Regions from separate parts of the Pseudomonas sp. FG47 genome, predicted to be linked through region 2. Evidence: riboswitches for the same ligand, from Rfam matches in the RefSeq annotation. Region 2 holds a riboswitch; each other region holds the start of a gene.

Region 1 (2,259 bases), on a different contig from region 2:
TGGCCGGCGCCTACCGATTGCGCGGTACCTGGGAGCGCTCAGGCGCTTAGAACGCCAACCCCACCTTCACCCCGAACTCATCACGCTTGAGCTTGGTGTTGTCAGCCACCGGAGTGTCCTCGTCGAGCTTGTATTCGGTGCGGGTGTAGTACGCCCCCACCTGCACCGGCATGCCGCCTTGCTGGTTCATCAGCAAGGTGACCTCGGCGTAAGGATTGGTGCGATCCTTCATGTCGACGCTGTCGCTGCCGTAGTCATCGACCTTCAGGCGCGCCCGCCCATCGATGCTACGCCGTGCCCCCACTTCCACGCGCAGGGTCGAGGCATCGAACTGGTGGTTGTAGCCCAGCGCCGCCTTGGCGAACGGCGACTTGTAGGTCAGCCGCGTGTCGAGGTCGTTGATCTCGGGCTCGAAGCGTGTCCAGCTGTAGCCGCCGCCCAGCGTCAGGTCGACGAAGTTGCGCGCATCCAGCGCGGCGCGCCAGCCCAGGTCGAGGTCGGCCTGGGCCTCCTTGAGCTTGTTGTCGCTCTTCTTGCCGTACTTGGCCTCGGCGCCGATCTGGTAGATGAAGCCGGATTCGGCGGTCATCTTGTTGCCGAAGGTGGCGAACACACCACCCTGGCCCATGTGCTCCTTGTCCGATTCGCTCCCGCCCTCGAACTTGAACTTGTCGTAGGCCCCCAGCAGGCCGAGGGTGAACAGCGGATCGCTGCTCGGCGCCGCAGTGGCGGCCAGGGGCGCGCCGAGCAAGGCCAGCAGGCAGGAATGACGCAACAGGTTACGAGTAAACATGCGCAGCAGTCTCCATGACGTGAATGAATGACGAACGACCGGTTCGAGACAACGCCACTGGGGAAAGTTCGAAAAAGTTTCGACAAATACCGCTAACTCGCTAAAGCGTCACAGATTTTGCCTTCATTCAAACGATTGACTCCCTGCCGGTTCGATGGTCAGATGCGCGCCAGTTTCAGGTGTCCTGCGCCGCCGCGCGCAGGGTGAAACGGGAAACCGGTGCGTCGTTTTCCACGACAAGTCCGGCGCTGCCCCCGCAACGGTAAGCGAGCGAAACCTTCGACACACCACTGTGCACAGGCATGGGAAGGTGAAGGCTTCATGACCCTCGCAAGCCCGGAGACCGGCCTGAGGCTTCACTTGGCAACCCGCGGTGGGCGGGCGCAGGCCGGTATCCGCGTGCGCGCCCGCCTACGCGATTCGCCTTTGCGTGTTTTCCACCGGGATCCATTCATTCCTGTAGCAGTGGAACGACATGTCCCGATTCAACAAGCTTCACACCCTGGCGGCCTGCCTGGCCGTGTCCCTGCCCGCGCTGGCCGACGATCAGCCCGGCGCCACGCTTACCCTGCCCTCCACGGCGATCACCGACAACCGCGACCCGCAGGCCATCGACCTGGCGACGCCGACGCAAGCCGGCTCGCGCCTGAACCTCAGCGCCCTGGAAACACCAGCCAGCACCAGTACCCTCACCGAGGCGCAGATACTCGGGCGCAATAACCAGACCGTGCAGGACGCCGTGACCCGCTCGCCGGGCATCACCTTCATCGGCTCCCCGGGCGATGGCGGCACTGGCCTGTCGGCACGCGGCTTCAGCGGCCAGAGTTCGGTGATGACCCTGTTCGATGGCTCGCGACTCTACGCTGGCGCCGGAACCCTCACCTACCCGGTCGACCCGTGGATGGTCGAGCGTATCGAGGTGGTCCGCGGCCCGGCCTCGGTGCTGTATGGCGAAGGCGCCACCGGCGCGGTGGTCAACGTGATCCCGAAGAAGCCCTTCAGCGGCGACATCCGCAACCACCTGCGCCTGGGCTACGGTTCCTGGGACCGCCAGCAGCTCGGCCTGGACAGCGGCGGCAGCCTGAGCGACCGCCTGAGCTACCGCCTCACCCTGAACCAGCAAGCGGGTAACGGTTGGGTCGACCGCACCGACTCGCGCAGCCTGGCGCTGTCGGCGGCCCTTCGCTTCGATGCCACGGACGACCTGAGCTTCACCCTGTCCCATGAACGCGGCGACGCGCAACCGGCCAACTATTACGGCACCCCGCTGATCGACGGCCACCTGCGTGGCAGCCTGCGCAAGAAGAACTACAACGTCAGCAACGACCAGCAGCGCTACCACGATGAATGGACCCGGCTGACCAGCGACTGGCAGATCAACGACAGCCTCAGCGCCAGCAACCAGCTGTACTACATCAAGAGCCGCCGGCACTGGCGCAACGCCGAGGAGTACGCCTGGGATGCCG
Region 2 (2,259 bases):
TTCCTCGGCCACCTCGGCGCGCACCTTGGCCAGGCCCGCGGCGTCGATCAGGTCGGCCTTGTTCAGCACCACCAGGTCGGCACTGGCCAACTGGTCGGCGAACAGCTCGTGCAGCGGCGATTCGTGGTCCAGGTTGGGGTCGAGCTTGCGCTGGGCGTCGACCTGCTCGGGGTAGGCGGCGAAGGTGCCGGCGGCCACCGCCGGGCTGTCGACCACGGTGATCACCGCATCGACGGTGCAGGCGTTGCGAATTTCCGGCCACTGGAAGGCTTGCACCAGGGGTTTGGGCAGGGCCAGGCCGCTGGTTTCGATAAGGATATGGTCAAGGTCGCCGCGGCGGGCCACCAGCTCGCGCATCACTGGGAAGAACTCTTCCTGCACGGTGCAGCACAGGCAGCCGTTGGCCAGCTCGAAGACCCGGCCCTGCGCCTCTTCCTCGGTGCAGCCGATGCTGCACTGCTTGAGGATCTCGCCGTCGATGCCCAGTTCGCCGAACTCGTTGACGATCACCGCGATACGACGGCCCTGGGCGTTGTCGAGCATGTGGCGGAGCAAGGTGGTCTTGCCCGAGCCGAGAAAGCCGGTGACGATGGTGACAGGGAGCTTGGCCAGTGTTTTCATGTCGCGTTGCCCTTGGCGGCTGTGGCGCGGGCATGCGGGACGGCGGCCGCGGCCATGCTGGCCGGGCGCGTTCGCCACCGGATCACCCCGCCCGGTTGAAAGTCGAAAACGTCGCGAGGCAGGTCTCCTGGCTTGCACCAATCCGGCGCCGGGGCCGGTGGCTCAGCGCCTTCCCGCGCGCCTGCGCAGTGGCTGTGCCGAACCTTTCAGTGCCTACAGTTGCGGGGGCAGCCGCGGCTTGTACCGCGTTCCCGTCTTAGCTCAGGCCAGGCCTGAGAACCTCGAAGCGGCAAGGCTACGCATCCACCCGACAACGGTCAACCGCCGCCGCGATTGACGCCGGCCACGCCCCGTGATTTGCTAGCGCACTGCCTTCAGGTGCCCCCAATTGGGGGTGAAACGGGAAACCGGTGCGACGCGGCCTCTACAACAGGGGCGGACAAAGCCGGTGCTGCCCCCGCAACGGTAAGCGAGCGATGCTCGCCAGCCCGGAGACCGGCCTGTGGTGCTCGATGAACAACCCCGCGGTGGGCGGGTGCTGTCGCATGCCCTGGGCCATCCGCGCCTGGGGGCGTCGCGCTTGCCCGTTGCCCAAAACAAAAGCAGCAGAGGAACGCGTCATGCCTATCACCAGTGCCAAGCACAGCATCGTCACCCCCGTCAGCCTCAGCCAGCGCCTGCTGGTCGCCGTGGGCGCCAGCCTGCTGGGCCTGAGCCTGGTGTACTTCGCCGGCTTCTCGCACATCGAGGCGGTGCACAACGCCGCCCACGACACCCGTCACAGCGCCGCCTTCCCCTGCCACTGAGTATCCCCGCATGATCACGCGTATTGCCCGCACCGCGGGCTTCAGCGGGCTGCTCGCCGCCCTGCTGCTGACCCTGCTGCAAAGTTTCTGGATCGCCCCGCTGATCCTCCAGGCGGAAACCTTCGAGAGCGCCGCCCCGGTAGCCGAGCAGCATGAACATGCGCCAGCCGAAGCCGGCCACAGCCATGAGCACAACGCCGAGGCCTGGGCACCGCAAGACGGCTGGCAGCGAGTGCTGGCCACCACCGGCGGCAACCTGGTGGTAGCCGTCGGCTTCGCCCTGATCCTCGCCGCGCTGTACAGCCTGCGTGAACCTGGCCGCGTCAGCACCGGCGCGCTCTGGGGCCTGGCCGGCTTCGCCGTGTTCTGCCTGGCGCCCACCCTGGGCTTGCCGGCCGAGCTGCCAGGCACCGCCGCCGCCGACCTGGGCCAACGCCAGGCCTGGTGGATCGGCACCGCCGCCGCCACCGCGGCCGGCCTGGCCTTGCTGGTGTTTAGCCGGCATTGGTTGTTCAAGGTGCTGGGGGTCGTGCTGCTGGTGATCCCTCACCTGATCGGCGCGCCACAACCGGCAGTGCACGCAAGCCTGGCCCCAGAGACCCTGGCCACACAGTTCAAGATCGCTTCCTGGCTGACCAACGCCGCGTTCTGGCTGGCCCTGGGCCTGCTCAGCGCCTGGCTGTTCCGCCGCGCCAACCCGGCCTGATGCTCGATTTCAGCCCGCAGCCCGCGCTGTACGCGGGCTTTGGTTGTCGCCGTGGCTGCCCCGTCGAGACCCTGGCGGTGCTGCTGCGCCAGACCATGGCCCGCCACGTCCTGCCCCTGTCGGCCT
Region 3 (2,259 bases), on a different contig from region 2:
CGCTGACGCCGAAGATCCGGCCCAGGTTGCCCAGGTCGGTGTACAGGTCGTCGAGGCTTGCCGGGTGCCAGGGCATGATCCGTGAGCAGGATTCGCTCAGTTCGTATACCGGAATGCCGAACGTTGCCAGGCGCTGCGGGGTGAGCGGCCCGCCGACCTGCATGCCATAGCTCCAGCCGGCGAACAGAAAGTCGGCGTCGGCCGCGAGCAGGGTTTCCACCGACGGATAGCGCGATGCCAGTTCCGGCAGGCCGTGCAGGGCCTCGCGCATCGTCGGGGCGAGGCTTTTCCAGCCACTGATGCCGCTGTAGCCGACCATGCGCTCGCGCAGCCCCAGTGCCAGCAGCATGCCGGTCAAGTTGACGTCGTGGCTCACCGCCCGTTGCGGTGGCTGGCTGAAGGTGACCGCGCGCTCGCAACTGCGCACGGTCACGGGGAAGCCTTGTGCCAGGGCACACAGTGGCAGGCAGGCGAACAGGGCAAGCAACAGGCGGGTCATGCGTGACGAATCCAGGTAATGCGTGGGTGCTCGCCCACGGGGTGACGGTCGACCAGGGCGTGAACCCCGAACACCTCGGCCAGGCATTGCTCGGTCAACACCTCGGCGGGCGTGCCCTGGGCGATGATCCGGCCTTGCTCGATCAGGTACAGGCGGTCGCAGAACGTCGCCGCCAGGTTGAGGTCGTGGAAGCTGGCCAGCAAGCCCAGGCCGCTGCCGCGCAGGTGTTGCAGCAGGGCGAGCTGGTGGCGTGGGTCGAGGTGGTTGGTCGGCTCGTCGAGAATCAGCAGGCGCGGCTGCTGGGCCAAGGCCCGGGCCAGCAGCACACGCTGCTTTTCGCCACCGGACAGGCTGGCGAAGCCTTGCTCGGCGCGATCCTGCAGGCCCAGCTGGCGCAGGGCGTGGTCCACCGGCGCCGAATCGCCGCCTGCGTCGAGCCAGCCCAGGTGCGGGGTGCGACCCATGGCCACGACGTCGCGCACGCTCAGGCCGAAATCCTCGGGAAACTCCTGGAGCATCACCGCCACCCGCTGGGCCAGCCAGCGCGGCGGGTGCAGCCAGATATCCTCGCCATCGAGCAGCACCCGGCCAGCCCGTGGCCGGCTGAAACGGTAGGCGCAGCGCAGCAGGCTGGTCTTGCCGCTGCCATTGGGCCCGATCAGGCCGACGAATTCGCCGGATTGGACCTTGAGGTCGATACCGGCCAGCAGGTCCGGCCCGGTGGCGGACAGCGACCAGTGCAGGCGCTCTAGGTGCAGCAGGGAACAAGACATGGATGGACACCGCAGGAATGAATGAGCCCGACGGTGACGGTGCGAGACGGCCGCGCAGGCGCGCGGGCGCCTGGCAAGCTGAGCGCACCCGCCCTCCGCGGGAATGGCCATGGGCGAATCAGGCCGGTCTCCGGGCTGGCGAGGGTCATCGGGCATTCACCTTCCCATGCGCGGGGCACAGTGGCGTGTCGAATGCCAGGCTCGCTTACCGTTGCGGGGGCAGCGCCGGACTTCTCGCGCGGGCGAGGCACCGGCTTCCCGTTTAATCCCTGGCGCGGCGGCCAGGGACACCTGAAAGCAGGGGCGCATCTGAGCATTTATGCCCATGGGAGTCAACGCATGCCTTTTGTTGCTCTGCCAGGTCGCCTATTGCTCAGAGTGGGTGCCGATCCATTGCGCGAAATCTGTAACCACCTGTCGCTGATAGAAGGTGGCTTAAGTGGGGCGGAAGTTGAACGTCTCGCCGCTCATTTCAAGAGTCAAATTGTAGCGGCCACTCTTCTTGTCAAGAGTCACGCAATGGAATTTTTCCGGGCCGCTTGTTTCGGGTGGACCCAGCTTCGGTTCAACGATGAGTAGACGTATGAATGTCAAGGCATCGTCATCATTGAGGCGTGCCGTCACGCTTTTTTGCGGCAGCCCTAAATATGAAATATCAATTTCTACATTTCTCGCGTTGTCGAATTTGTAAAAATACCAAGTATTAAGCCAGAACCACACATCTCCAGGCGCTGATTTAAAGGCGTCCGCATGTATCAATCTATCTTCATTCGGAATGGTCGTGACGGAGGCAATGGTGGTGCCGCTCTTGGGCTTCAGTCGCCACATGTCTATCAAGTAAGACTTGAAGCCCGTTGCCTCGGTTTCGACGACGTATAGAAGACGAAGCCAGTGTCCGCCCACTTGTCAACTTCTTCATCCTTGCTCCAATAAAATTTGTATTGCACATCTGGCTTGAGGTTGTTAATCACCTTGAATGTCTGCAGA

The links. A riboswitch is a leader RNA that binds a small molecule or an ion and turns the genes downstream of it on or off. The one in region 2 is predicted to bind cobalamin.
Region 1: it holds a riboswitch for cobalamin, as region 2 does, so the genes downstream of both, ACODS5_RS24235 (TonB-dependent receptor) here and ACODS5_RS05240 (CbtB domain-containing protein) in region 2, are expected to answer to the same signal.
Region 3: it holds a riboswitch for cobalamin, as region 2 does, so the genes downstream of both, ACODS5_RS20530 (ABC transporter ATP-binding protein) here and ACODS5_RS05240 (CbtB domain-containing protein) in region 2, are expected to answer to the same signal.

Annotation. Positions count from the first base shown of each region.
Region 1 covers NZ_JBMDJI010000067.1:1,213-3,471, reverse strand. Annotated here, with positions in the region: gene ACODS5_RS24240 (outer membrane beta-barrel protein) at 47-793, opposite strand; cobalamin riboswitch at 954-1,159, shown strand; gene ACODS5_RS24235 (TonB-dependent receptor) at 1,269-2,259, shown strand, end outside.
Region 2 covers NZ_JBMDJI010000003.1:223,652-225,910, forward strand. Annotated here, with positions in the region: gene cobW (cobalamin biosynthesis protein CobW) at 1-621, opposite strand, end outside; cobalamin riboswitch at 722-920, opposite strand; cobalamin riboswitch at 981-1,139, shown strand; gene ACODS5_RS05240 (CbtB domain-containing protein) at 1,242-1,427, shown strand; gene ACODS5_RS05245 (CbtA family protein) at 1,438-2,133, shown strand; gene ACODS5_RS05250 (cobalamin biosynthesis protein) at 2,133-2,259, shown strand, end outside.
Region 3 covers NZ_JBMDJI010000036.1:30,462-32,720, forward strand. Annotated here, with positions in the region: gene ACODS5_RS20525 (ABC transporter substrate-binding protein) at 1-499, opposite strand, end outside; gene ACODS5_RS20530 (ABC transporter ATP-binding protein) at 496-1,272, opposite strand; cobalamin riboswitch at 1,389-1,569, opposite strand; gene ACODS5_RS20535 (hypothetical protein) at 1,708-2,175, opposite strand.